DNA from 4 places in the Streptomyces sp. NPDC052910 genome. Region 2 is predicted to be linked to each of the others. Evidence: riboswitches for the same ligand, from Rfam matches in the RefSeq annotation. Region 2 holds a riboswitch; each other region holds the start of a gene.
The links. Region 2 has a riboswitch for cyclic di-AMP ahead of ACZ6X9_RS30480 (M23 family metallopeptidase). Riboswitches for the same ligand answer to the same signal wherever they lie in the genome.

Region 1: another riboswitch for cyclic di-AMP. It lies ahead of ACZ6X9_RS06790 (C40 family peptidase); the one in region 2 lies ahead of ACZ6X9_RS30480 (M23 family metallopeptidase).
Region 3: another riboswitch for cyclic di-AMP. It lies ahead of ACZ6X9_RS19660 (transglycosylase family protein); the one in region 2 lies ahead of ACZ6X9_RS30480 (M23 family metallopeptidase).
Region 4: another riboswitch for cyclic di-AMP. It lies ahead of ACZ6X9_RS23140 (C40 family peptidase); the one in region 2 lies ahead of ACZ6X9_RS30480 (M23 family metallopeptidase).

The regions. Positions count from the first base shown of each region.
Region 1 covers NZ_JBVJJR010000002.1:220,404-227,425, forward strand. The annotation lists gene ACZ6X9_RS06780 (ATP-dependent Clp protease proteolytic subunit) at 89-724, shown strand; gene ACZ6X9_RS06785 (hypothetical protein) at 741-1,085, shown strand; cyclic di-AMP (ydaO/yuaA leader) riboswitch at 1,370-1,562, shown strand; gene ACZ6X9_RS06790 (C40 family peptidase) at 1,567-2,037, shown strand; gene ACZ6X9_RS06795 (ATP-binding protein) at 2,074-2,502, opposite strand; gene ACZ6X9_RS06800 (helix-turn-helix domain-containing protein) at 2,857-3,750, shown strand; gene ACZ6X9_RS06805 (DUF397 domain-containing protein) at 3,788-4,039, shown strand; gene ACZ6X9_RS06810 (8-amino-7-oxononanoate synthase) at 4,159-5,391, opposite strand; gene bioB (biotin synthase BioB) at 5,654-6,817, shown strand; gene ACZ6X9_RS06820 (adenosylmethionine--8-amino-7-oxononanoate transaminase) at 6,810-7,022, shown strand, end outside.
Region 2 covers NZ_JBVJJR010000012.1:49,697-56,718, forward strand. The annotation lists gene ACZ6X9_RS30465 (bifunctional acetate--CoA ligase family protein/GNAT family N-acetyltransferase) at 1-2,452, opposite strand, end outside; gene ACZ6X9_RS30470 (HPr family phosphocarrier protein) at 2,561-2,842, shown strand; gene ACZ6X9_RS30475 (GntR family transcriptional regulator) at 3,034-3,762, opposite strand; gene ACZ6X9_RS30480 (M23 family metallopeptidase) at 4,032-4,838, opposite strand; cyclic di-AMP (ydaO/yuaA leader) riboswitch at 4,852-5,008, opposite strand; gene ACZ6X9_RS30485 (M16 family metallopeptidase) at 5,233-6,600, opposite strand; gene ACZ6X9_RS30490 (M16 family metallopeptidase) at 6,645-7,022, opposite strand, start outside.
Region 3 covers NZ_JBVJJR010000005.1:104,057-111,078, forward strand. The annotation lists gene ACZ6X9_RS19650 (FtsB family cell division protein) at 1-5, opposite strand, end outside; gene eno (phosphopyruvate hydratase) at 165-1,448, opposite strand; gene ACZ6X9_RS19660 (transglycosylase family protein) at 2,093-2,833, opposite strand; cyclic di-AMP (ydaO/yuaA leader) riboswitch at 2,838-3,017, opposite strand; gene ACZ6X9_RS19665 (transglycosylase family protein) at 3,278-4,468, opposite strand; gene ACZ6X9_RS19670 (cytochrome P450 family protein) at 4,620-5,870, opposite strand; gene ACZ6X9_RS19675 (DUF6479 family protein) at 6,245-6,676, opposite strand; gene ACZ6X9_RS19680 (nucleoside triphosphate pyrophosphohydrolase) at 6,759-7,022, opposite strand, start outside.
Region 4 covers NZ_JBVJJR010000006.1:294,512-301,533, reverse strand. The annotation lists gene ACZ6X9_RS23150 (spherulation-specific family 4 protein) at 1-448, shown strand, start outside; gene ACZ6X9_RS23145 (endo alpha-1,4 polygalactosaminidase) at 607-1,593, shown strand; cyclic di-AMP (ydaO/yuaA leader) riboswitch at 1,774-1,924, shown strand; gene ACZ6X9_RS23140 (C40 family peptidase) at 1,932-2,405, shown strand; gene ACZ6X9_RS23135 (DUF1330 domain-containing protein) at 2,498-2,842, opposite strand; gene ACZ6X9_RS23130 (DinB family protein) at 3,104-3,637, opposite strand; gene ACZ6X9_RS23125 (GNAT family N-acetyltransferase) at 3,841-4,356, shown strand; gene ACZ6X9_RS23120 (YchJ family protein) at 4,338-4,739, opposite strand; gene ACZ6X9_RS23115 (hypothetical protein) at 5,076-5,627, shown strand; gene ACZ6X9_RS23110 (pentapeptide repeat-containing protein) at 5,767-6,426, shown strand; gene ACZ6X9_RS23105 (TolB family protein) at 6,509-7,022, shown strand, end outside.

The sequences.
Region 1 (7,022 bases), on a different contig from region 2:
CGTCCTGTACATTTTTTACAGACGGCTCCGCGACCTGCGAGCCGTCCGCCCCCGCACGCCCCCGCGCGTCCGCCCTTGGAGGCCAGCCGTGATCCCGTACACGTCCCGCCACGTCCTGCCGGAGTTCACCGAACGCACCACCGACGGCCGCCGCACGCTCGACCCCTACTCCAAGCTCCTGTCGGAGCGGATCGTGATGCTGGGGACGGCGGTCGACGACACGGCCGCCACGGATGTGATCGCCCAACTGATGCACCTGGAGTACGCGGCGCCCGACCGGGACGTGTCGCTCTACATCAACTCCCCCGGCGGCTCCTTCGCCGCCCTGTGCGCCGTCCACGACACCATGCGCTATCTCTCCTGCGACATCGAGACCGTCTGCCTGGGCCAGGCGGCCCCGGCCGCCGCCCTCCTGCTCGCCGCCGGCACCCCGGGGAAGCGCGCCGTACTCCCGCACGCCCGGGTGCTTCTCGGGCCGCCGTCCCTGCCGGAGCCGGTCCGCGGCACCCCCTCCGATCTGGCCGTCCACGCCGACGAGCTGCTGCGCCGGCGGGCGGTCCAGGCGGAGCTGCTGGCCCGGTACACCGGCCGGGACACCGAGCGGATCCTGGCCGACACCGACCGGGACACGGTCTTCGACGCCCCGGCCGCGGTGGCCTACGGCCTGGCCGACCGGGTCGTCGGTAACCGTGCCGCCTGGCCCGCCGCGCCGGCCGGGCGGTGAGGGCGCCGTGTCGGACGTGACGGACGGGACGGACGGGACGGACGGGACGCGGGGCATCTGGCCCGACCTCCCTCCGCTGCCCGCCCTGACCCGCGCCGAGGGCGAAGTGGTGGACCGGTACCTCGAGGTACTGGATCTCCTCGGCAGGATCAATCCCGCGCGCGTACAGGGCACGTACGGGGGGCTACGAGCCGCGCAGGCGCTGGTGGTCGCGAGCACGGGACTGCGGGACGCCCTGGCGGTCATGTTCGAACGCGGTGAACGGGAGGTGTACACGGGGACAATGGCACGGGCGTTGCGTGTCCTCGGCGGAGAGCGCCGTGCACGCCGGGTGATGTTGCCGCCGCCATCCGCGAGTTGAGAAGCGGAAACGCTTTTCAACTGGATTCCTCCAGACAGCGGACGGGAGCGTAGACGCGGTGCGGTGATCACTCTCAGCGGCCCGCGCACACCGCGCTCGAGTGATCCGCAACCGGCGCAGGTGGCGGCCTCAGCACGCCTTTCCCATGAGGGTCAAACCGCCCTGCGTCCACCCGAATTGCCCACACGTGACGAGGCTCACATAACCGGGGTTCCGCTCGGAAAGCCGGCCGCGACTGCGCCAAGATCCTCGGGACGACAAGCCCCCGCCACACGGCGGGGCGGTCCCGGCGGACGCCGAACCCTGCCGCCGCCGGGGCGGGTCGACGAGGAGTGCATCGGCAGGGATGGAGGACCCAAGCACGGCGGGGCGGTCTTGGCAAACCGCCCCTTGGGGTGAAGCCGCTCAGGCGGCCGGGCATTCTTCGCCTGCCCGAACCCGACAGGCAATCCTTCACAGGCGGCTGACGAAGGGTATGCGCATGGGCGCGCACAAACGTCCCGCAAGGCTGTCCAAAGCCAAGGCCGCATCGGCCCTGACCCTCGCCGCCGTCGGCGTCACGGTTCTGACGCCGGGCGGCACCTCCAAGGCGGAGGCGGCATCCGTCTCGGTCAGGGCGCTGCAGATCGCCGCATCCAAGCAGGGCTCGCCCTACCAGTGGGGCGCCACGGGCCCGTACCGCTTCGACTGCTCAGGGCTGACGCTCTACTCCTTCAAGCGGGCCGGCAAGCAACTGCCGCGCACCGCGGCGGCCCAGTACAACCGCACCCACCACATCCCCCGCTCCGCGCGCGAACGCGGCGACCTGGTGTTCTTCCACTCCGGGCGGGGCGTCTACCACGTCGGGATATACGCCGGGGGCGACAAGATGTGGCACGCCCCCAAGACCGGTTCCGTCGTCCGCCTCGAGCGGATCTGGACGAACAGCGTCTGGTACGGCCGGGTGACCTGAGCCGGCCGGCCGGGGACCGCGCCCCCGGGCCCGCCCTCAGCGCACCGGCACGCCCCACGGAAGGCGGATCCACACCGTCTTGCCGCCCTCGGCGGTCGGTGTGACGGACACCCTGCCGCCGCGCTCCGCGGCGAGCCAGCGGACGATCACCATCCCCCGCCCGTTGTCCTGCTGGACCGCGGCGGGCAGCCGGCGGGGGTGACGAGGGTGACTGTCGGTGACCCCGATGCGCAACTCCTCGTCGCGTTCGAGCAGCACATCCACGGTGAAGGTGGGGGACTGACCGCGGGTGTGCTGCACGGCGTTGGTGGCCAGTTCGGAGACGATCAGCCGCACCGCCTCGGCGGCCTCCGTGTCCCCGGGCAGCCCCCACTCCCCCAGGACGGACGACACATAGCGGCGGGCCGTGGACACCGACGCCGGGGCGCTCGGCAGAGTGACGGACGCTTCCTGGAGATCTGCCATGTCGCTGTCCCTTTCGACCGGGTTCCACCGGACTCCACCGGGTTCCACCGGGGCGGGCTCCCGGAGCGGTGCGCGAGCACACGCGCCGTACAGCGGCGTACACAGGACCGGTCGGGAGAGGCCCACGGGCGGCTCTTCCCGTCAGGGTGCCACTGATAACGCCCGTGATGGGCGCGATCCACCGAGATGTGCATATATCTGTCGCTCGAAGCGGTGAACTCTGCGACGGCAGACCGTATGTGAGCGGATCGATGCTCTATTGACTCAGGGGTACGCATGCGAAGACGTACGGCATCCCCACCCGGCCCGCGCGGGACTGGTGGGACGTACGACGCACGAGGGGAGGGAGCGCCGTTGCGGTACGGACCGGCGGTGCGCCGCCGCAAGCTCGGTGCCGAACTGCGCCGCCAGCGCGAACTGACCGGGATGACCAGCCGGCAGGCCGCGGACGCGGTCGGCTGGCACCAGTCGAAGGTGAGCCGCATCGAGACCGGCAGCAGCGGGGCCAAACCCGCCGACGTGGCCCGGCTGCTGGACGCCTACCGGGTCTCCGACCCCGAACTCCGGGCCTTGCTGGGGGCGTTGTGCGGAGCGGACTCCACGGGTGCGGAGGACGCCGGCTCCGGCTCGCGGCGCGGCTGGTGGTACGCCTACCGTGATCTGCTGCCCTCCGCGTATCTGGACTTCATCAGCCTGGAATCGGAGGCCTCGCGCTCGCGCACCCTGGAGACCACGGTGGTGCCCGGCCTGCTCCAGACCCCGGAGTACGCCCGGGCGGTGACCCGGGCCGCGCTGGGGGACCCGCCCGAGCGGCAGGTCGACGAGCTGGTCCGGGTGCGCATGGCGCGGCAGTCGGTGCTGCGCGGGTCGCGGCCGCTGGAGTTGTGCGCGATCCTGGACGAGGCGGTGCTGCGGCACGAGGTGGGCGGTCCGGAGGTGATGTCGGGGCAGTTGCGGCACCTGCTGGACACCGGGCGGCTGCCTCATGTCCGGTTGCACGTCCTCCCGTTCGCCCGGGGCAATCACATCGGTATCACCGGGCCTTTCGTTATCTTTTCCTTTCCGCGCATCGCCGATCTGGACGTGGTTGTTCTCGACCACTTGACGAGTAGCCTCTACTTGGAGCGGAAAGAAGACCTCAGGGCGTACGGCGCCGCGTTCACCACGCTCCGGGCGCACGCCCTCGCTCACGAAGAGTCCCTGGATTACATCGCGGAGGTCGCGGGAGAGCGCGGCCGCACGCGGTGATCCGCCCCGAACACGCGAGGACGCGCAAGGAGGCGCCATGTCCGCACCACGGCGGTACGTACCTTCTCGTTCGGTTCCGCGCGCGGCCGAGTGGCGGCGCAGCAGCCACAGCACCGGGATGAACAACTGTGTCGAGGCCGCCGTCCTGGCCACCGGCCGTCTCGCCGTGCGCGACTCCAAGCGGCCGGCGGGTCCCCGCGTGGAGGTGGGGCCCGCGGCCTGGAGACCGTTCGTCGGCCTGCTCCGGGCGGCGGGGGACGGCCCGGGCCACGGGTGCGGCACGCGTTGAGGGCACGAGTCAGCGGCACGAGTCGGCGGCACACTCGACGGCACGAGCCCGGCAGCACGCGTCGACGGCCCGGTCCGGCCCCTCCTCCACCGGCGCCCCGGCTCGACCGGCACCCCGGCTCAGTGGCCGCGGGCCGCCGGCGGCGCGGTCCGGACGATGGTCGCGACCGCCCGTTCCACCTCACGGTCCGAGAGGTCGGCGCGGGCGGTCAGCCGCAGCCGCGAGACGCCGTCCGGCACGGACGGCGGGCGGAAGCAGCCCACCGCGAGCCCCTCCGCCCGGCAGGCGGCCTGCCAGCGCACCGCCGCTTCCGGCGAGGGGGCGCGGACCGAGACGACGGCCGCGTCGGGGCGTACGGCGGTGAACCCGGCGGCCGTCAGCCGCCGGTGCAGGCCGCCCGCCACCGCGCGGACGCGGGCCGCCCGGTCCGGTTCCCGGCGCAGCACCTCCAGGGCCGCCAGGGCCCCCGCGGCGGCGGCGGGCGCCAGGCCGGTGTCGAAGACGAAGGTCCGGGCGGTGTTGACGAGGTGGGTGACGACGCGTGCGGGGCCGAGCACCGCGCCGCCCTGGGCGCCCAGCGACTTGGAGAGGGTGACGGTGGACACCACGTCCGCGTCTCCCGCCAGGCCGGCGGCGCGCACCGCGCCGCGGCCCCCCTCCCCCAGCACTCCGAGCCCGTGCGCGTCGTCCACCAGCAGCCCCGCGCCGCTCTCCCGGCACACCCGTGCCAGATCGCCGAGTGGAGCGGCGTCGCCGTCCACGGAGAAGACGGAGTCGGTGACGACCAGGGCCCGGCCCGGGTGGGTGGTCAGGGCCTTGCGGACGGCCGCCGGGTCGGCGTGCGGGACGATCGCCTTCCGGGCCCGGGCGAGCCGGCAGCCGTCGATCAGCGAGGCGTGGTTGCCCTCGTCGGAGACCAGCAGTGACGGGGTGCCCGCCGGGTCCGGGGGCGCGGCGAGGGCGGTGACGGCAGCGAGGTTGGCGGCGTAACCGGAGGAGAGGACGAGCGCGGCCTCGAAGCCGCAGAACTCGGCGAGACTCCGTTCGAGTTCGGCGTGCAGTTCGGTGCTGCCGCTGACGAGGCGGGAGCCGGTGGCGCCGGCGCCCCAGCGGTGGGCCGCCGCCGCGGCGGCCCGGGTGACCCATGGGTGGCGGCTGAGACCGAGGTAGTCGTTGCCGGCGAGGTCGGTGGTGGAGGTGTCACCCGTGGGACGGGCGGGGCGGGGGCGCAGGGTGCGGATGAGGCCGGCGTCCCGCCGCGCCCGGTGCTGCTCGTCGATCCAGTCGAAAACGCTGTGGGCGCTGTGGGCGTGGTGAACGCCGTCGACGCTGTGGGCACTGTCGTGGGGCATCGGCCGTCCCGGCTCCTGTGCGGTCCCTGAGGGGGTGGACTACGGGTGTGCGCACCGTGCCGGTCCGGGTGCTGCCCCGGGGCCGTCTGTGGGATTCACATAAATCGCCGTGGGGTCCGTTCGCCGGGCCGAGTACGGCCGACCCTCAAACTAGCCGTTCCCGCACGTGATCAGCATGTCGTGATCCACCCAGCTTGGACACCGGGTGTTGTGAGATCCCTACCTTGGCCCGGAGCGGGCCGGTGGGCGAGGATCACTCCTCATGGACCTGATCGACACCTTGGTGGAGAAGGGGCTGCGGCGCGAGTCGCCGACCCGGGACGAAGCGCTGGCCGTGCTGGCGACCTCCGACGACGAGTTGCTGGACGTGGTGGCCGGCGCGGGCCGGGTGCGCCGGAAGTGGTTCGGGCGGCGGGTGAAGCTCAACTACCTCGTCAACCTGAAGTCCGGGCTCTGCCCCGAGGACTGCTCCTACTGCTCCCAGCGGCTCGGCTCGAAGGCCGAAATCCTCAAGTACACCTGGCTGAAGCCCGAGGAGGCGTCGAAGGCGGCGTCGGCGGGGGTGGCGGGGGGTGCCAAGCGCGTGTGCCTGGTGGCCAGCGGGCGCGGCCCGACGGACCGGGACATCGACCGGGTCTCGCGCACCATCGAGGCGATCAAGGAGGAGAACGAGCAGGTCGAGGTGTGCGCCTGCCTCGGACTGCTCTCCGAGGGCCAGGCGGAGCGGCTGCGCGCGGCGGGCGTCGACGCCTACAACCACAATCTCAACACCTCCGAGGCCACGTACGGCGACATCACCACCACCCACACCTACGCCGACCGCGAGGAGACCGTGCGGCTGGCGCAGGGCGCCGGGCTGTCGGCCTGCTCGGGGCTGATCGCGGGCATGGGCGAGAGCGACGAGGACCTGGTGGACGTCGTGTTCGCGCTGCGCGCGATGGACGTCGACTCGGTGCCGGTCAACTTCCTCATCCCGTTCGAGGGCACTCCGCTCGCCGAGCGGTGGAACCTCACCCCGCAGCGGGCGCTGCGCATCCTGGCGATGGTCCGCTTCGTCCACCCGGACGCCGAGGTCCGGCTGGCCGGCGGCCGCGAGATCCATCTGCGCACCCTCCAGCCGCTGGCCCTGCACCTGGTCAACTCCATCTTCCTGGGCGACTACCTGACCAGCGAGGGCCAGGAGGGCAAGGCCGACCTCGACATGATCGCGGATGCGGGCTTCGAGGTGGAGGGCGCGGACACCACGACGCTGCCCGCGCACCGGGTGCGGTCGGCGGGGTGCGGTGGCGGTACCTGCGAGCCGTGTGGGGACGCGGGGGCCGGTGAGGTTTCCGAGACCCCGGCCGAGGAGTCCGGCGCGGCCCGGACGGACCTGGTCGCGGTACGCCGCCGGGGCGCGGGAACGGACCTGCCGCCCAATGCCTGACCCGCTCGTCCGCCCCGGGGCGGACCCCCTCACCCCGCGCCGCCTGCTGGACCTGGACCGGCGGCACGTCTGGCACCCGTACGCGCCGATGCCCGGCCGGCGGGACCCGCTGGTCGTCGCGTCGGCGTCCGGTGTCCGGCTGCGGCTGGCGGAACCGGCGTACGGCGCGTCCGAGCTGGTGGACGGCATGTCGTCCTGGTGGTCG
Region 2 (7,022 bases):
CGGTGTCGACGCCGCGCGGGGCCATCGACTGGACCACCAGGCGGGTCTCGGAGGGCTTGCCGAGCAGCTCGGTCAATTCGGTGTAGGCGCGCAGCAGTTCGGCCTCGCCACCGAGGTCCAGGCGGACGCCGCCCAGGTCGGCGCGGTGCCGCAGGTGCGGGGCGGTGGGTTTGAGGGCGACCGGGAAGCCCAGCCGGTGGGCCGCCGCCACGGCGGCGTCCGGGTTGGGGGCGGGCAGCGCGGGGAGGACGGCGATGCCGTAGCGGGCGAGGAGGCGCTGGGTGTCGGCGGCGGACAGGGTGACGGCGCGGGGCCCGGCGGGATCGCCCTCGGTGACGCCGTGGGCGGCGAGCAGCACCTCGACGTCGGCCGCCGCGCCCGCCTCGTCGATGTCCTCGTACTCGGGGACGCGGCCGGGGCGCTCCTCGGTGCGGCGCCGCCACTCGGCGTACCGGGCGGCGTGGGCCAGGGCCCGGGCGGCCCGTTCGGCGGCGGGGTAGGCGGGGACGCGCACCGAGCCGGGACCCGTGCGACCGGCGGGATCAGCGGGGTCAGCAGGACCGGCGGGATCAGCGGAGGCGCCGGCCTCCGGCGGGGCGGCCAGGGCCTCGGCGAGGCCGGGGATCTCCAGGTGCACCACGCAGACGGGCTTCGCCGTGGGGGCGGCGGCCACGGCGGCGCGCAGGGCGGTGGCGAGGCCGGCCGCCGACTCGCCGTCGACCCGGGGGATGGCGGTGACGACGACGGCGTCGCAGGCCGGGTCCGCCAGGGCGGCGGCGAGCGCCCGGCGGAAGTCCTCCGGGCGGGCGTCGGTGGTGAGATCGCGCGGGGCCAGCGGGCGCAGGCCATCGGTGAGGCAGGCGTCGTAGGTGAGCAGGGCCAGGGACTGGGAGTTGCCCAGGATGGCCACGCGCGGGCCGGCGGGGAGCGGCTGGGCGGCCAGCAGCAGACCGGTGTCGGAGAGTTCGGTGACGGTGTCGACGCGGATGACGCCGGCCTGCCGGAGGAGGTGGGAGACGGTGGCGTCGGGCATGCGGGTGGTGGGGACGGTGTGGCCCGCGGGGGTGACGCCGCCGTGCCGGGCGCCCTTGACGACGACGACCGGCTTGTGCCGCGCGGTGCGCCGGGCGATGCGGGTGAACTTGCGCGGGTTGCCGATGGATTCCAGGTACATCAGGGCGACGTCGGTGTCCGGGTCCTCGTCCCAGAACTGGAGGAAGTCGTTCCCGGAGACGTCCGCGCGGTTGCCCGTCGAGACGAAGGTCGATACCGAGGCGAGACCGGCCAGTCCGGCCGCCCGCCGCTGGAGGCCGGAGAGCAGCGCGATGCCGATGGCCCCGGACTGGCTGAACAGGCCGACCCGTCCGGGCGGGGGCAGCTCGGGGGCGAGGGAGGCGTTGAGGCGGACCCCGGCGGCGGTGTTGACCAGGCCGAACGAGTTGGGGCCGATGATGCGCATGCCGTACGAGCGGGCCTGCCGCACCAGCTCGCGCTGGCGGTCCCGGCCCTCGGCCCCGCTCTCCGCGAACCCGGCGGAGAGCACCACGAGGCCCTGGACGCCGTGCTCCCCGCAGTCCTCGACGACGGAGGGCACGCGGTCGGCGGGCACGGCGACGACGGCGAGGTCGACCGGCCCTCCGGCCTCGCGCAGCGAGCGGAGGGCGGGGACGCCCTCGGGGTCGAGCGTGGTGAGGCCGTCGGGGAAGGAGGTGTTGACCGCGAGGACCCGTCCGGTGAACCCGCCGGCGAGCACGTTGCGCAGCACCGCGCGGCCCATGCCGCCGGGCTCGCGGCCGGTGCCGAAGACCGCGACGCTGCCGGGGGCGAGGAGGCGCTGCACCGAGCGGGCCTCCGCGCGCTGCTCGCGGGCGCGCTGGACGGCGAGCGACCGGTCCGTCGGCTCCAGGTCGAGCTCCAGCCGGACGACGCCGTCCTCGAAGCTCCGCTTCTGGGTGTACCCGGCGTCCGTGAACACCTTGATCATCTTGGTGTTGGCGGGCAGCACCTCCGCCGCGAAGCGCCGGATGCCGCGCTCGCGGGCGACGGCCGCGATGTGCTCCAGCAGGGCGGAGGCGACCCCGCGGCCCTGGTGGGCGTCCTGGACCAGGAAGGCGACCTCGGCCTCCTCGGTGGGGCCGTGGGCCGGACGCCCCCGGGAGTCGATGCGGTCGTAGCGGACGGTGGCGATGAACTCGCCGCCGACCGTGGCGGCCAGCCCGACCCGGTCGATGTAGTCGTGGTGGGTGAAGCGGTGCAGGTCGCGGTCGGACAGCCGGGGGTAGGGCGCGAAGAAGCGGTAGTACTTGGACTCGTCCGAGACCTGCTCGTAGAAGCTGACCAGCCGCTGGACGTCGTCGGGGGTGATGGGCCGGACGCGGGTGGTCCCGCCGTCGCGGAGGACGACATCGGCTTCCCAGTGGGCCGGGTACGCGTGCTCGGACGGCGTCTGCATGGGATCAGCGTACGACCGACCACCGACAGTCCCCCGGGCGCGGCGGAGCACTGCCCACACCGTGCGACACTGGTCTAGACAACCAATAGCGATTCGAAGGGCAACACCATGGTTGAGCGCCGCGTAAACGTCGGCTGGGCCGACGGCCTGCACGCCCGCCCGGCGTCGATCTTCGTCCGTGCGGCGACCGCCGCCGGCGTCCCCGTGACCATCGCCAAGGCCGGCGGCACCCCCGTCAACGCCGCCTCGATGCTGGCCGTGCTGGGCCTGGGCGCCCAGGGCGGCGAGGAGATCGTCCTCGCCTCGGAGGACGCGGGTGCCGAGGCCGCGCTCGACCGCCTGGCCAAGCTGGTCGCCGAGGGGCTCGAGGAGCTCCCGGAGACCGTCTGAGCCCTCGCCGCGGGGAGCCTCCCGGTTTCCGGGGAGGCTCCCCGCGGCACGCGAGCGGGGCCGTGGCGGCCGGAGAACCGGCCGCCGCGGCCCCGTCGTGTGTTTCCCCCCGCGCGGGAGAATTCCGGCCGGAAAACGTCAGGTGTTCCACGCCGGGCCATTCCCGTCCGGCCCGGAATGGCGGACGCGCCTCACATTCCGGCGCCCGCCGTGTGCACGGCGCGTTTCCGGACGGCCGCCCGGGGCGCCGGGGCGGCCGGCACGGGACGCCAGAACCGGAATTCGCCGGGCGCCCGCCCGGCCCGCCCGGCGGCGATGTCCCGGGCGCGTTCCGCGTCCCTCCTGACCACCGCGTCGACGAGCGCGGCATGTGTCTCCCAGGTCTCCACGGGCCGGGCGGGCGGCTCGGGCGCGTACACCCAGGCGATCTTGCGTCGCACCTGGGTGAGCAGCGCGGCCAGGCTCGGACTGCCGGAGGCCTGGGCCAGCGTCTCGTCGAACCAGTCGCCCAGCGGGCACAGCTCGCCCGGCTGACCGCCGCGAGCGCGCTCCCGGCCCAGCCGGACCAGTCCGCGCAACACCTTCAGATGCGCCTCGGTGCGCCGCTGCGCGGCCCGGGCGGCCCCCAGCGGCTCCAGCAGGGCCCGCACCTCCAGCAGGTCGGCCGCCTCCTGCTCGGTCGGCTCGGCGACACAGGCGCCCGCGTGCCGGCGCGTGGTCACGAAGCCCTCGGAGGCCAGCGTGCGCAGCGCCTCGCGCACCGGGACGCGGGAGACGCCGTAGCGGCGGGCGAGGAGTTCCTCGATGAGCCGGGTGCCGGGCGGGAAGGCACCGGAGACGATGTCGTCGCGAATGGCCGTGCACACCGCCTGCGCGGAAACGCGGCGGTTGTCGGAAACCGCGCCACTCCCGCCGTTCACAAACGTCCCCGCATTGGACGAACCTCCGGATCGACCCCGATACGACCCCGCGGAAAGCGACGGCCCGCACGCGATGGACGCTTCTTCAGGATCCGCTCGACTCTATGGCAATTCCCCGCGGTTTCCGATGGCCGCCCGGACGCCATGGAAATGATTTGGCCACGCGGTACGGCCGGGTGACTCCCCGGTGACGTACCGGACGGCCGAAAGCCCCGCTCCGGGACGCATGGTCCGGGCGGGGCTCGGCGGAAGGAAGGTGACGGCGGAGGTCAGATGTTGACGCCGTGCGAGCGCAGGTACGCGACCGGGTCGATGTCCGAGCCGTAGGTGGGCGCGGTGCGGGCCTCGAAGTGCAGGTGCGGGCCGGTCACGTTGCCGGTGGAACCGGAGAGGCCGATCTGCTGGCCGGGGGTGACGGTCTGGCCGACGCTGACGGCGATCGACGACAGGTGGCCGTACTGGGTGTAGGTGCCGTCGTTGTGCTTGATGACGATGTTGTTGCCGTACGCGCCGCCGAAGCCGGCCTCGACGACCGTGCCGGCGCCCACGGCCTGCACGCTGGTGCCCTCGTCGGCGTGGAAGTCGACGCCGGTGTGGCTGCCGGAGGACCACAGGCCGCTGGAGGCGTGGTACTGGGTGGAGACGAAGGAGCCGGCGATCGGCATCACGAAGGTGTTAAGGCGCTTGCGCTCCGCCTCGCGGGCCGCCCGCTCCTTCTTGGCGCGCTCGGCCTCGGCCTTGCGCTTGGCCTCGTCGGCGCGCTTCTTGACCAGGGCGGCCTGCTCCTTGGCCGCGGCCTCCGCCTTCTGGGTGGCGGCGTCCTGCTCGGCGACGCCGCGCTGCATCTGCGCCTGCTCGTTGATGTTGTCGGCCACGTGGTCGGAGAGGACGACGGCCTGGGTGAGGCCGGTGTCCTGCGGGCGGGGCGCGTCCTCGGGGGAGGCGGCGAAGGCCGGAGCGGCGACACCGGCGACGACGCCCGCGGCGCTCAGGGTGGCTATGCCGGCGACGTTGGCGCCGACCCGCACGGCACGGCTCGGACGACGGTGCTTCCCGGTGGCACGGGTGAACGCCATGGCTGCGGCTGTTCCTTTCCTTCCCTCTCGCCTACCGGGTTAGCTGACGGGTTCGGAGCAGGAAGGTCTCCTACGGTTCCCTCCGGAGAGGGGCCCGATTCACCCCAGGGAACATGTGGTTCCCCGGCTCCCCTGGCTCGCGCCGTACGGGGACTCGGCGATGGCTGCCCGGGGCCGCGGTTGCGGCTCCGATCCGACGGGCTGCCGCCATGAAGCTAATCGCCGTCAGATTCGAACGGCAAACGGAACCCCGTTTTCGTGACGCACGCCACACAGGAAAGGTGCAACCGCTCCTATAAATCGGGCATAACGGAGGCGCGTGGCTCCCGAAGGACCCACGCGCCTCTCCGCCCCCGCGCGTGCGCCGGGGCGCACGCCGAGGCTTGAGCTTCCGTCAGGCGGAAACGACCGTCACCTCGCCGATGCCCAGCGCCCGGACGGGCTCCGCGATCTCCGCCGCGTCCCCGACCAGCACGGTGACCAGGCGGTCCGCCGGGAAGGCGTTCACGACGGCCGCCGTGGCCTCCACCGTCCCGGTCTCCGCGAGGCGTTCGTACATCCGGGCCTGGAAGTCGTCCGGGAGGTACTGCTCGACCTGGTCGGCCAGCGTGCCCGCGACGGCCGCCGCCGTCTCGTACTTGAGCGGGGCGACACCCACCAGGTTCTGCACGGCGACGTCACGCTCGGCGTCGGTCAGCCCCTCCGCGGCGAGGGTGCGCAGCACCGTCCACAGGTCCGCCAGCGCCGGGCCGGTGTTGGGGGTGTCGACGGAGCCGCTGATGGCGAGCATCGCCGCACCGGAGCCGTCGGGAGCGGACCGCAGCACCTGGCCGAACGAGCGGACGCCGTAGGTGTAGCCCTTCTCCTCGCGCAGCACACGGTCCAGGCGCGAGGTGAGCGTGCCGCCGAGGCAGTACGTGCCGAGCACCTGGGCGGGCCAGACGCGGTCGTGCCGGTCGGCGCCCACGCGGCCGATCAGCAACTGCGTCTGGACGGCGCCGGGGCGGTCCACGATGACGGCACGGCCGGTGTCGTCGGCGGTGACGGGCGGGACGGGCCGCGGCTCGGCCGGGGAGCCCGTCCAGGCGCCCAGGGTGTCGGCCAGGGCCTCGTCCAGGTCGACGCCGGTGAGGTCGCCCACGATCACGGCGGTGGCGGTGGCCGGACGGACGTGCGCCTCGTAGAAGGCCCGCACGGAGGCCGCGTCGATGCGCGCGACCGACTCCTCCGTGCCCTGCCGGGGCCGGGACATCCGCGAGTCGGCCGGGAAGAGCTCGGCGGAGAGCGCCATGGCGGCCCGGCGGGCCGGGTTGGCGAGCTCGTGCGGGATCTCGTCCAGCCGGTTGCGGACCAGGCGCTCGACCTCGTTGTCGGGGAAGGCCGGGGCCCGCAGGGCGTCGGCGAGCAGCCCGAGTGCCTTGGTCAGCCGGGAGGCCGGGACCTCCAGGGAGAGCCGTACGCCGGGGTGGTCGGCGTGGGCGTCCAGGGTGGCACCGCACCGCTCCAGCTCGGCCGTGAAGTCCTCGGCGCTGAGCTTGTCCGTGCCCTCGGAGAAGGCGCGGGCCATGATCGTGGCCACGCCCTCCAGCCCGGCAGGCTCGGCCTCCAGCGGCGCGGCGAGGCTGACCTCGACGGCGACGACCTGCTGGCCGGGACGGTGGCAGCGCAGCACCGTCAGGCCGTTGGGCAGCCGGCCGCGGCCGGGCGCCGGGAACTTCCACGGGGTGGCCGTGCCGGGCCGGGGCCGCGGGTGGAACTGCATGGTGGGTTCGGCGGTGCCGGTGGCGCCCACGACTGCGGCTTCGCTCACTGGGCCGTCTCCTGTTCCTGTGCGTTGGCGTCGGCTTCCTGTGCGATGGCACCGTCGATGACATCGGCCTCGTCGGCGCCCGCGGTCTGGGCCCCGGTCGGCTCGTAGACGAGCACCGCGCGGTTGTCGGGGCGCAGCCGCGCCTGGGCGACGGCCCGCACCTCCTCCGGCGTGACCTCCAGGACCCGCCGGACCGCGGTGAGGGCGAGCTGCGGGTCGCCGAAGAGGACGGCGAAGCGGCACAGTTCGTCGGCCCGGCCGCTGACCGTGGCCAGCCGGTCCAGCCACTCGCGCTCCAGTTGCGCCTGGGCGCGCTCCATCTCCTGGGCGGTGGGGCCCTCCAGGGCGAAGCGGGCCAGCTCCTCGTCGACGGC
Region 3 (7,022 bases), on a different contig from region 2:
GCCACATCGCCTCCCCGCTGCCGGCTTCACCGAAGCCGGACCGCATGCCAAAACCGTCCCCGGCCACGGTACGGGACCATGGCCGGGGACGGGGTGAGGCGTGAGGCTTTGTCAGCCTCGCACGCGCCCTGTGCGCTGCCGCGCCACCGGCGCGTACGGAGCGATCAGCCCTGGCGGAAGCGCGGGAACGCGCTGCGGCCGGCGTACACCGCGGCGTCGTCGAGGATCTCCTCGATGCGCAGCAACTGGTTGTACTTGGCGACGCGCTCGGAGCGGGCCGGGGCACCGGTCTTGATCTGGCCGCAGTTGGTGGCGACGGCCAGGTCGGCGATGGTGACGTCCTCGGTCTCGCCGGAACGGTGGGACATCATGCACTTGAAGCCGTTGCGCTGGGCCAGCTCGACGGCGTCCAGGGTCTCGGTCAGCGAACCGATCTGGTTGACCTTGACCAGCAGGGCGTTGGCGGCGCCCTCCTCGATGCCGCGGGCGAGGCGCTCGGGGTTGGTGACGAACAGGTCGTCACCGACGAGCTGGACCGCGTCGCCGAGGCGCTCGGTGATGGTCTTCCAGCCGTCCCAGTCGTCCTCGAACAGCGGGTCCTCGATGGAGACCAGCGGGTACGCCTCGACGAGCTCGGCGTAGTAGTCGGTCATCTCGGCGGCGGTGCGGCTCTTGCCCTCGAAGGTGTAGACGCCGTCCTTGTAGAACTCGGAGGCGGCCACGTCGAGCGCGAGCGCGATGTCCTGGCCGGGGGTGTAACCGGCCTGCTTGATGGCCTCGAGGATGAGGTCGAGGGCCTCGCGGTTGGAGCCGAGGTTCGGGGCGAAGCCGCCCTCGTCGCCCAGGCCGGTGGACAGGCCCTTGGCCTTCAGCACGGCCTTGAGGGTGTGGTAGACCTCGGTGCCCCAGCGCAGCGCCTCGGAGAAGGACTCGGCGCCGATCGGCGCGATCATGAACTCCTGGATGTCCACGTTGGAGTCGGCGTGCGAGCCGCCGTTCAGGATGTTCATCATCGGAACGGGCAGCAGGTGCGCGTTCGGGCCGCCGAGGTAGCGGAAGAGGGGGAGGTCCGAGGCCTCGGAGGCGGCGTGCGCGACGGCCAGGGAGACGCCCAGGATGGCGTTGGCGCCCAGGGAGCCCTTGTTGTCGGTGGCGTCCAGGTCGAACATGGCCTGGTCGATCAGGCGCTGCTCGGTGGCGTCGTAGCCGACGAGCTCCGGGCCGATCTGCTCGATGACGGCCAGCACGGCCTTCTCGACGCCCTTGCCCAGGTAGCGGTTCTTGTCCCCGTCACGGAGCTCGATGGCCTCGAAAGCACCGGTCGAGGCGCCGGACGGCACCGCGGCGCGGCCGGTGGAGCCGTCGTCGAGGCCGACCTCGACCTCGACCGTGGGGTTGCCTCGCGAGTCGAGGATCTCGCGAGCTACGACGACGTCGATGGACGGCACGAGGGTCTCCTTCGTGTGTGTCTGGGTACTCCAGCGTTCTGCAGCACGAGCCTAACGGGCGCCGGAGGGTCCACCCGCCCCCGGAGCGCCACCCCGCCGGAAAAATGGCACAAACGCCGAGATCAAGGGACGAATGGGCGGGGTGTTCGCTCAACGGGGAACCGGCGGGGGAAACGGGGACGCGCCGTACGGGGGCCGGGATGCGCCGCACAGGGAGCCGGACGTGCCGGACGGGGAGCCGGGCGAGGGGCCGTTCGTCCGCGACCCGGGCCGGTCTCGAGACGTGATGCCGGCCGCGCGACGTGGCGCCGGCCGCGCGCCGGTTGCATGCCGACCATCTGCCGACCGTGCGCGGAAACGGCGGAGCCCCGCTCTGATGCGGCCCGGGGGGGGATCGGTCGCATCGGAGCGGGGCGGTTCCGCTGGGCCCGGGAACGGCGTTCCGGGCCGGTGGTACGGAGGCTGGGGTACGGGTGGGTGCCGCGGTACGGGCGGTGGTGCGCACCGCCCGCGGCCGCGAGAACCCCGGCCGCGAGGCCCGATCGGGAGGCCCGATCGCGAGGCCCGGCCGCGTACGACGACGCGGCACGGGCCACAGCCACGGCTCGCGGCCCTGACTCCCGGCCCCGGAATGCGCCTCGGCCTTAGCTGAGGTGCAGCTTCTGGCCGGGGAAGATGAGGTCGGCGCTGTCCACGACGTCCTTGTTGCGGTCGTAGAGCTTCTCCCAGCCGCCCTTGACCTTCTTGGCCTCGGCGATCTTGGCGAGGGTGTCGCCTTCCTTCACCTCGTACTCGCCGTCACCGATCTTGACGGTCTTCGGCGCGGCGTGCTTCGGCGCGGCCGGCTTGGCGGCCGGGGCGGCCGGGGCCTCCTCGGCCTCCCGCTGCGGGGCGGCGTGCTTCGGCGCGGCCTTGCGCTCGCTGCGGTCGGCGTGGCTCTGGCCGGTCGAACGCTGGCCCGAGGCCGACTTGGAGACGACCTTGCCGGAGCCGGAGCCGTCGACCTGCGGGGAGCCGCCACCGCGGGTCAGGCCGCCCTCACCGGCGCAGCCCCAGGCTCCGGGGCCCTGGGCGGCGAGCAGCTTCTCGGCGACCAGGATCTGCTGGCCCTTGCTGGCCAGGTCGGCGCGCGGCGCGTACTGGGTGCCGCCCATGGCCGCCCACGAGGACTGCGAGAACTGCAGGCCGCCGTAGTAGCCGTTGCCGGTGTTGATCGACCAGTTGCCGCCGGACTCGCACTGGGCCACACGGTCCCAGGTCTCCACGGAGGCGGCGTGGGCGGACGTGGCCATCATCAGCGGGGCGGCGACTGCGGCGCCGGTGACACCCGCGAGCGTGGCGATGCGGACGGCCTTGTTCGGACGACGGTGCTTGCCCTTGGACATGACTCGGTTTCCTCACCGGCGCCTACGAGGTGAGCTGTCGGGTTCGGGCGTGAGTTGCCCGGCCCGGTGGCTTGCGCTCACCAGGCTTCACCCCAAGCCGTACCGGTACGTCGGTCGTTGACCGATGAACCGTTCCGGCGACCTACCGTGGTTCCCCCGCTCCTGCCTACGGCGCTTGCGCGACGACTCCCCCGGCCGCCGGCAGGATTCGGCGTGACGACCGTGGTGCTCGCGATGGCGAGCGATGACGACGTTAAGCACAGACGGCCTATGGGTTCAAACCCTCCTTTTCAGCCACCGCCTGCTCCCCCCACCCCGGGGAACTCACCGTTTCCGCAGGTGGGAATGGTTTCTCGGGATTCTGACGAGCCGTCTCCGCGCCGATGTCAACGAGACCCATGTCTCACTTTCCTCCGGAACGGACATTCGACGCGAACTCCCCCGCTACTTCTTCAGTTCGAGCTGCTGACCGGGGTGAATCAGGTCGGGATCGCCCCCCACGACCTTTTTGTTGTCCTGGTACACGCGGTGCCAGCCGCCCTCGACCCGGTGCTCCTGGGCGATCTCTGACAGGTTGTCACCGGGGCGCACGGTGTAGTCGTGAACGGCTGTCGCGTCGGCGCGCCCGCGCTCGGCGCCGCGCGACGCGCGCTCGCCACCGGAACCGGACGGCTCCGCGCGGTGCTTGCCCGCGCCGGAGCCCGCCCGCTCATCGAGCGTTCCTGACACGGACGTTCCGGCGCCCTGGCCGGAGTCCCGGCCGGCCTCGGAACCGCTCTCGCGGCCGGCCTTCGCGTCGGTCGCCGAGTCGGCGGACGCCGCGTCGGACGAGCCGTCCGCCCCGCCGCCGTCCGGCTTGCGGTGCTTGCCGCCGGCGGACGAGCCGGTGGACGTGTCGCGGTCCTCACCGGAGGGCTTCTCCGGCTGCCCCGGCTTCCCGGAGGCATCGGTGGTGCCGGTGCCGTGCTCGCCGGCCTTCTCGCCCGTATTGCCCTTGTCGGCCTTGTCGGTCGACCGGTTGGCGTCGGAGGCGGCGTCCTTTCCTGAGGAACCGCCCTTGCCGGAGGAGCCGCCCTTCCCGGTGGAGGCGCCCGTCGACGTCTCACCGGCCTTCCCGTCGGCCCTGTCACCGGCCTTGTCGGACGATGTGTCCCGCGTCCGGCCGGAGTCGGACCGTCCGGACGTTCCGGAACCCGACGCGTGCGACGAACCCTCGACGGCGTCGTGCGGCATGCCCGGGTTCACCTCGGGCGCCCGGCCGTCCTTGGCCAGGTCGGACTTGACCGCGCAGGCGGGCCAGGCGTACGGGCCGCGGGCGTCGAGGATGCGCTGGGCGACGGCGATCTGCTGGGCGCGGCTGGCCTGGTCGGGGCGCGGCGCGTACTCCGTTCCGCCGTACTGCTCCCACATCTCGGGGGTGAGCTGCAGTCCGCCGTAGAACCCGTTGCCCGTGTCCGCGCTCCACAGGCCGCCGCTCTCGCACTGGGCGACGCGGTCCCAGGTGGGGGCGTCCGCGGCGTCGGCCGTGGTGGCACCGAGCAGGGGCATGGCGATCCCGGCGCCCGTCACGCCCGCGGCGACGACCACGGCGGGCAGTTGACGGGGACGGCGATGTCGGCCTTTCCCGGAGAGCATGCGATCACCTCTCATCTAGCTGCCGACCGGCTGCCGACGGCTGCCGATCGTGTGGCTGCTGAATATGACCGCAGAAGATAGCCAGGGCCCTCAGAGGCCACAACCCACCGTGATCAGCACCGGATGATGGTCAAGCCCAGTTGACGTATAGTCATGTGCCCGTCTGCCCGGGCTCCGGAGAGAAGGCCACGGGCAGGGTCCGCAGACCCCGCATGATGAGCCCGCCGCGCCAGCGGAGATCGGCCGGATCGGCGGAAAGTCGCAGGTCGGGGAGGCGCCGCAACAGCGTCGCGAGCGCCGTCCGGCCCTCCAGCCGCGCGAGCGGCGCCCCGAGGCAGTAGTGGATGCCGTGCCCGTACCCAAGGTGCTGATTGTCACTGCGGGCGAGGTCGAGGGTGTCGGGGTCGGCGAACCGTTCCGGGTCGCGGTCGGCCGCGGCGAGGACGACGAGCACGGGGTCGCCCTCCGCGATCCGCTGCCCACCGATCGTCAGATCGCGGGTGGCGAACCGCCACGTCGCCAGCTCCACCGGACCGTCGTACCGGAGCAGCTCCTCCACCCCGGTCTCCAGCAGGCTCTCGTCCCCGGCGTCCAGCGCGCGCTGGAGGCGCTCGCGCTCCCCGGGGTTGCGCAGGAGCGCGTACGTACCGTTGCCGATGAGATTGACCGTGGTCTCGAAACCGGCGAAGAGCAGGATGAAGGCCATGGCGGCGGCCTCGTTCTCGGTGAGGTGCTCGCCGTGGTCGCTCGCCCTGATCAGTCCGGAGATCAGGTCGTCGCCCAGGTCCTCGCGCTTGCGGTGGATCAGCTCGGCGAGGTACGTCCGCATCCGCTTCACCGAACGGGCCACTCCGCCACGCGGCCCGCCGCCGTGCCGGATCATCATCCCGGCCCAGTCCCGGAAGTCGTCCTGGTCCTCCGGCGGGACGCCGAGCATGTCGCAGATGGCGTAGATGGGGAGCGGGAACGCGAACTCGTGGATGAGGTCCGCCTCCCCGCGCTCCGCGAACCCGTCGATGAGCCGGTCCGTGAGCTCCTGCACGCGGGGCGCGAACTCCGCGACGCGCCGGGGCGTGAACGCCTTGGAAACCAGACGGCGCAAGCGCGTGTGGTCCGGGGGATCGATGTTGAGCAGGTGCGTCATGAGGTTGGCGCTCCGCTCGCCCGGAATGCCCACCTTGCCCTTGCCGTGCGCGGACTCGGAGTGGTGCACGGGGTTCTTCGACAACCGCTGGTCCGCCAGCGCCTGCCGCGCGTCGGCGTACCGGGTGACCAGCCACGCCTCCACACCGCTCGGCAGGGCGGTCTTGTGCACGGGGGCATGCTCGCGGAGCCAGGCGTACGCCGGGTACGGGTCGCTCGCGAACTCCCACGTGAAGAGGGGAGGGGTGGGGCCCTCCACGGGACAGGCGGGGGCTGCGGGCGCGTGTCCGCCATCACGGTCGCGGGCGGCGTCGTCACGCTCGCGGGCGGCGTCGCCGGTGTGGCCGTCCGTGTGGTCGTCGGTTTTGTCGTGCACGGTCCGACGCTACTAGGGGGCGTCCGTAAGGGGCGCGGGGACCGGCTTGACGAGAGGGGGGGAGGCAGGAGGCGGGAGGCGGGAGGCGGGAGGCCAGGAGACAGGGCTCTGTGACAGGCGCGGAGCATGGCAGGGGCGGGAGGGGTGAGAGGCGTGGGGCCGCAGGTGCCTGACCCGCGCCGCCCCACACGGATGCCTCTCCGCCCGGGCGGGGAACCGTCCGGCGGCGACTCCCCAGTGGTGACCGCCCCCGCTTCCTAGTGGTGACCGCCCCCGCCGCTGCCGAAGGCACCGCTGCTTCCGGGATTCCACTTCCGCTGTTCCTCGGTGAGCTCCTCCTCGTGGCTCCCCGGGTTCCTGAGCTCGTGCGGCAGCAGCCGCTCCCCCGGCCCCTCGGCGCGCAGCGGGTCCGCCTCCCGGTGCTCGGTCACGTAGCCGACTGCGTCGCCGTTGTCGTCGTGTCCGGGCCCGTGGTCCGGCGACGACGGACCCCTGTCGTGCTCCTCACGCGTCTGCCACGCGCCCTGCCGCCGCTGCGGCTGGCTCGGGGGCGGCGGTTCCTTCTCGCGCCACCGCTTTCCGTACACGAAGGCGAGGAGCAGCAGGGCGCCGACGCAGAGCCCGACGGCGAAGGGGGCGGCGCCGCCGACCCAGGCGGGCAGGGCGAGGACCATCTCATCGGTACGCATGCAGTCCGGTTACCCGGAGGGCGCCCGGTCAAGACCGCCACTGAGCCGAACGGGTGTGCACCCGCCGCCCGCGCCCGAGGGACTACGCGTCCCCCTCCTCCGTGCCGTCCCCCTCTTCCGTCCCGTCTGCCTCCTCCGTACTGACCGCCTCCTCCGTACCGTCCGCCTCCGCCTGTCGGATGGCGTCGCGGTAGGTGCGGGCGGCGGCGCGGAGCGCGGTCTCCGGTTCGACGCCCTCCGCTTCGGCGCGTACCGCCATGGCCAGCAGCGCGTACCCGACGCCCTCACCGGCCGGAAGGGGCACGTCCAGGCCCTGGGCCCGGACGCGGGAGGCGAGCTTGGCGGC
Region 4 (7,022 bases), on a different contig from region 2:
CGGCTACGGGCGGCGTTCGTGGCGGGCGGTGCTGACGGATGTCCGCCGGCACCGGGGCTGGTACGGCGCCGACGGGGTGTTCCTCGACCAGGTGCCCACGGCGCCCGACGCGCTGCCGCGCTTCCGCCGACTCACCACGGTGGTGCGGGCGTTGGGTGCCCGCACGGTCGTGTTCAACCACGGGACGCACCCGGATCCCGGGTACGCGCGGATCGCCGATCTGCTCGTCACCTTCGAGGGGCCCTGGGAGGCGTACCGGGCGGCCGCCGTACCCGACTGGACGAAATCCCATCTCCCCTCGCGCTTCTGCCACTTGGTCTACGGTGTGCCGCAGGAGCGGGCCGGTCACGTGTCCCGCACGGCCGGTTCGCGCGGCGCCGGAGTGCACTGCGCGGTGCCGGGAAGAGGAGAGAACCCATGGCAGACCGCACCACCACCGGACGCCTGAAAGCCGGGCGCCCGAAGGCAGGACGTCCCACGGTCGGACGTGTGAAAGCCGGGCGCTTGAAAGCCGGGCGCCGGGAAGCCGGGAGTGGCCGAACCGGCCGGCCGGAACCGGCCGGCCCCCCGCGCCGGGGTCCTCGCCGGGCCCTCGGCGCCGGGGCGTTGGCGGCCGCCGCCCTGCTCGTCGCCGCCGGCTGCTCGGGCGCGGGGGACGCGGAGGACACGGACCGGGCCGACGGACCGGACCGGAACGGGACTCCGAGCGCCTCGGCGGAGCACCGGCCCGGCCGCGACGCCGGCACCGGCCGAACCGGGGGCCCCGGCGGCCCGGACGGGACGTCGGCCGCGCCCCGGCGCGGCGGGGGCGGCACGCCGTCCGCCGGTGAGCCCTCCGGCGCACCGTCGTCGCCGGAGGCCGCCCCGTCGTCCGGTGCGCACGGCGGCCGGGCGCGCTGGCAACCGCGCCCCGGCACCCGCTGGCAGTGGCAGCTCGACGGGAAGGTCGACACCTCGGTGGACGTCCCCGTCTACGACATCGACGGCTTCGAGAACGACGCGGCGACCGTGGAACGGCTGCACGCCGACGGCCGCAAGGTCGTCTGCTACGTCAACGTGGGCGCGTACGAGGACTGGCGGCCCGACGCGAAGAAGTTCCCGGAGGCGGTGCTGGGCGAGGACAACGACGGCTGGAAGGGCGAGAAGTGGCTCGACATCCGGCGGCTCGACGTCCTTGAGCCGATCATGGCGGAACGTTTCGACATGTGCCGCGAGAAGGGCTTCGACGCCGTCGAACCGGACCTTACCGAGGGGTTCAGGAACAAGACCGGCTTCCCCCTCACCGCCGCCCACCAACTCGCGTTCAACCGCCTGGTCGCCCGGCTCGCCCATGAGCGCGGCATGTCCGTCGGGCTGAAGAACGACCTCGACCAGATCCCGGAGCTCGTCGGCGACTTCGACTTCGCCGTGAACGAACAGTGCGCCGAGTTCGGCGAATGCGACAAGCTGTCGCCGTTCGTGAAGCGCGGCAAGGCGGTGTTCCACGTCGAATACAAGCTGGAACCCGGGGAGTTCTGCGGTCGGGCCAAGGATCTGGGGCTCAGTTCGATGCAGAAGAAACTCGGTCTCAGTTCCTGGCGTCGTCCCTGCTGAGAGCGGGTGACACCGCCGGAATCAAACCTTCCGGCGAGCGTGAAGAACCTCACAGAACGCCGTTTCGACACCGGATTTCGCCGGTGGATGGTGCAGGATCATGCACCGAACAACCAAGAACCCGTCACAGAGGCGGGCGACCCGGGCGGACGCCGAGTCCTGCCGCCGCTCCGGGTGCGGACCGGATACACGCGGATCGGCAGGAGCGGGAGACCCAGGCAAGACGGACCACGATGGCGGTGGTTCTAGGGGTGAAGCCACATGGTGGCCGGGCAACTTTGTCAGCCCGAACCCGACAGGTCATCTTTCGCAGGCGGATGACGAAGGGCTTACTCGGCATGTCTGCGCTGCCTCGAATACCCGCGCTCATCTCCCGGGCCGGAACCGCATCGGCCCTCACCGCCGCCACCGTCGCGGCGTCCGTCCTGCTCCCCGGCATGGCCGGTGACGCCCAGGCGGCCACCCCCGGCTCCAAGGCCGTCAAGGTCGCGGCGTCCAAGAGCGGCTCCCCGTACCAGTGGGGCGCCACGGGCCCCAACCGCTTCGACTGCTCGGGCCTGACGCTCTACTCGTTCAAGAAGGCCGGCAAGAAGCTGCCCCGCGTGGCCGCCGACCAGTACAACGCCACGCGGCACATCTCGCGCGGCTCCCGCTCCGTCGGCGACCTCGTGTTCTTCCACTCCGGCAGCAACGTCTACCACGTGGGCATCTACGCGGGTGGCGGCAAGATCTGGCACGCTCCCGGCACCGGCAAGAAGGTCCGCCTGGAGAAGATCTGGGCCAACAGCGTCTGGTACGGCCGCGTCCGCTGACGCCCCCTCGCACCACCCGTCGCACCACCGGGCCGGCGCTCGATCGGCGGCGCCGGCCCGTCCCCTCGGCAGCCCCCGGTCCCCCCGGTCGCTCAGCCGCCCATGGCCGCCCGGATCGCGTCCGCCTTCTCCGACGGGTGATACCCGGAACGCACGCCCGCGGCGAGGAGGACGTCCCCCAGGACATGCGGCGTCCGCAGCGGGATCAGCTCCTGGTACGCGGGCGAGTCGTACCACGCCCGGGCCCGCTCCAGGTCCGGGAACTCGATGAGCACCAGATCCCCCTCCCACGACCCCTCACGGACGTCCGGCTCCCCACCGTGCACCACGAACCGGCCCCCGAAGGGGTCGAGAGTGTCCTGGATCCGCTCGACGTACGTGACGACGTCCCGGTGCGGGACGCTGCTGTGGAAATGACCGAGGGCGTAGGCGGGCATCGTCGGCTCCTGACCGGGTGACTCGGCGGCATGTCGTGACCCCCACCCTGCCGCGCGGCGCGCGGCCGGGCGATTACCCGGCAGGTCATGCCCGGCGTGACTCCGGCGGCTTTCCGTCGCACCGCCCCGAACGGTGCCAGGCGGTGCCGAAGCCGAAACCCGGCCGGCGGATCCGTGGGCGGGCGGTGGGATTGGCGTGGGGATATACGATCCCACCCGCGTGACGGGTCGTCCCGTGTTCCGAGCGATGGGGCCGGCGTGTTACTCCCCTGTCGCCCCGTCGATGAGCTCTCTTGCCACATCAAGCTGACCCACGTGGCGGGCGTACTCCTGGAGTAGGTGGAAGAGGATCCGCCCGAGGGAGGGAGCCTGGTCGGGTGTCCGGAAGCGACCGCCGAGTCCGGCCTTGTCGGCCAGGTCCGCAACCGCGACCAGCGAGGTCGTCGCGGCCACTTCGCCTCGGTAGGTGTCCATGACCTCCGTGGTGGGCGTGCCGGCATGGATCGTCCATTCTTCCTCGTCGCCGCCGGGCGGGTACGCGAGGACGTTTTCGGCGGCGAATCCCCAGCGCATCCAACGGCGTTCCACCCAGCCGAGGTGCTGGACCAGGGCGAGAGGTGACCAGCCCAGCGGCTGCACCGGCGTGCGGAGGTGGGAGTCGGACAACCCGGCGAGCTTCCGCATCAACGCTTCGCGATACCACTCCAGGTACCCGAGGAGGAGTTCACGGGCATCGGAGACTTCGACGCCGGGCCCGTCGAGGAGGGCCGGGACCTGTGGCGCAGGCTGCTGCATCCCTCGAACGTAACGTGACATCCGGTCGACATGCTGCGTTGCCCGCAGGGGGTCCATGACGACCTCGGCGACTGCGGGCAGGTGTTCCCCGTGGATCCGGGCGCTGCGAAGGGGATCCGTCGGCCGCTGCGTGCCGCCCTGCGGCGTCCCGGGGAGTGAAAACCGGATGCCCGTCCGCCCCGGTGGGTGATACGCATCCGGTCATGGACGATCTCGTGACAGCCCGCCTCATCCTTCACCCTCTCACCGTCGCCGAGGCGGAGAACATCGCCGCCGAGCGCCCGGAGCGGCTCCCGCACTGGGTGCCCGGTTATCCGGAGGGGGACGACGTCAAGGCCGCGCTCCGGTTTCTGACGGCGGAGCGGGAGGGGGCCGGGCGGCATCCTGGAGCTTATGAGATACGGCGGCGGGAGGACGGGCGGGTGGTCGGCGGGCTGGACTTCCATGGGCCGGCCGACGAGGAGGGGGCTGTGACCGTCGGGTACGGGCTGCTGCCCGCCGAGCGCGGCAAGGGGTACGCCTCCGAGGCGCTGCGCGCCGCGCTGGCGTCGGCGCGGGCGCGAGGGATCCGCCGGGTGAAGGGGGACGCCGACCACGACAACGTCCCCTCCCACCACGTCATGAAGGCGGCCGGGATGCGGCTGGTGGGGGAGGACGAGCGGGTGAAGTTCTACGAGACCGACTGGGAGCCGGACCGCCTTCAGGCGGCGTCCACGTAGACCCAGGCGCCGTTCTCCCGCACGAAGCGGCCCAGTTCGTGCTGCGTGTCCTCGTGGCCCCGCAGGACGTAGTGGGCGCGGAACTCGACCGTCCCCTCCTGGTGGAAGGCGGTGCCCGCTTCGGTGGCGAGGATCTCCAGGGCCGTCCAGTGGATCTTCCGGTCCAGGTCGAGGGACGGCGGGCGGGTGGTGGAGTGCCACGTGCGGAGGAGGTACGCGGCGTCGCCTACGGCGAAGGCGCTGTAGCGGGAGCGCATGAGGCGTTCCGCGGTGGGGGCTTGTTTCCGGCCCGTGTGGAGGGGGCCGCAGCAGTCGCCGTAGGTGGCGTCGAGGCCGCAGGGGCAGGGGGTGGTGGGGGTGACTGTGATGGTGTTTCGGGGCACCTGACGATTGTGCCCCGTGGGGGAGGCCGCCCCCGTCCCACCTCCTCCGGGGGGTTCGAGGACGAGCGGTGAAGCCGCGATCAGGGGACTGGGACGTGGCCCGGGAACGGTGAGTGGGGGTGGCCCCTCCGGGGGAGGGACCGGGGCACCCTACCGGCCGAACCCCTCGCCGGCACCGGGATGTCCCGTCGGCCACGGCGAAACAGCAGGTCGCAAGGGCCGCGGGCGGCGACCGAGGCGGCCCGCACCGGTCCGGCGAGCGGTTGCGAGCCCCCGCGCGGCGGCACACCGTGGGCCTCGTCCCCCTGAGGGACGTTCCTGGAGGGAGTTTCCCGCATGCGCATCAGCAGAACGACCACCGCCGCCCTAGCGGCCTGCTGCTCGCTGGCCCTGGCCGTCGCCGGGCCGGCCCTGGCGGCGGACCCGGCGCCGGTGCCGCCGGCGGCGACGACGGCGACGGCGCCCGGCCCGAGCACCGCCGACCGGCTGACCACGGTCGGGAGCCTGGGCGACATCCTCTCGCTGGGCGCCCGGATCGGCAAAGAGGCCCAGGCGGCCAAGCCGGACATGGAGAAGCTGCGGGAGATGCAGCGTCAGCTCACCGAACAGGGCGCGCGGCTGCGTGCCTCCGTCAGGACGCACGTCCAGCAGCCATCGCAGCCGGGCCAGCCGGGCGCCGCCGCCCAGCGGGACGTCGTCGCGGACGTCCAGAAGGTCGTGGACCAGCTCGTCAAGGACCTCAACCAGCTCCTCATGGACCTGGCCGCGGCCAACATCCTCGGCGTCGCCGCCGACGTGAGCAAACTCCTGGGCGACCTCCAGCAGCTCCTCGGCGTCGTGCTGCAGGCACTGGGCGGAGGCGGAGCCGCCGGCGCCGCCGCTCCCTAGGCCGGGCCTCCCCAGGCCAGGCCGCCGGTGAGCCGGCCAGGCGGCCGGTGAGCACCGCGGCCCGGCACCCGCCCCCGCCGCCCCCCGCGTCCACCCGGCCGGCCGCGCGCCAAGGACCCCGTCACGTAGGCTGCGGCGCATGCGAGTTCCCGCCCCCCGAGACCTGGCCGCGCTGCCCTACGCGCACCGCCTCGCGCCCTTCACCGGTGCGGTGGAGCGGGCGGAGAGCTACGAGGGTCTCCACTTCGACGGCTCGGTCTTCGAGGAAGCGGAGGGTGGCCGCTCCCTCTTCAGCGAGGCGGCGTTCTCCTCGGTGGTCTTCGAGCGCGGCAGCTTCCGGCGCTCGCGTTTCGACGACGTGTGGCTGCACGCCGTCCGCGTGGTCGGCACCGACCTGGCCGACACCACCTGGCTGGACGCCGAGTTCGCCGCCGGCGTCCTCGCGGGCACCGAGCTCCACCGCGCCGAGCTGCGCCGCGTCGTCTTCCACCAGTGCAAGCTCGACTCGGTCAACCTGCGCTCGGCCACCCTGCGGGAGGTGGTGTTCGTCGACTGCCTGCTGCGGGACGTGGACTTCGGCGGGGCGACGCTGACCGACGTCCGCTTCCCCGGCTCCTCCCTGGAGCGCGCCCGGTTCGAACGCGCCCGCCTCACCCGGGCCGACCTGCGCGGGGCCACCGCGCTGGGCATCGCCGCCGGACTCGGCGACCTGGGCGGCGCGACGATCAGCACGCCGCAGCTCTTCGACCTGGCACCCGCCCTGGCCGGGCACGTCGGCCTCACGGTGAAGGACGACTGACCGCCGGCCCGGTAACGGTGTGAACCGGGGCATCCCGCCCTCCGGCGGACCCCGGCCGCCCCCCTGCGCTAGCGTCGGCCCGGTGCGCAGACGTCCGCTCACCGCCCTGCTCGCCGCCGCCGTCCTGCTGACGGCCTGCGAGGCGGGATCCGACTCCGGGTCCGGGACCGACGACCGTGAGGACCCCCGTCCCCCACGGTCCGCCGGCCCCCGCCCCGAGACCCGCCGCGACGGCGCCGAGCTCCTGTACCGCCCCGGCGGCCGGGCCAGCGCCCAGAACCCCGCGTTCTCGCCGGACGGCACGTCCCTCCTCTTCACGGTCTTCCACGGCGGCTACAACGCCGGCGCCGCCGCCCTGCGCACGCTCCCCCTCGGCGGCGCCCGGCGGCAGGCACCCCGGACCCTGCTGGACGAGTCGGACCGGGCCGCCGTCAACCTGCCGGGGACGAGCTGGAACCCGTCCGCCGGCGTCGCCTTCGCCTCCGACCGCGCGGGCCGCGACGAGGTGTGGGTGCTCCGGCCCGGCGGCCGGCCCGAGCGGGTGACGGAACACGACGGCGACACCGGCTACCTGGAACCCAGCTTCTCCCCGGACG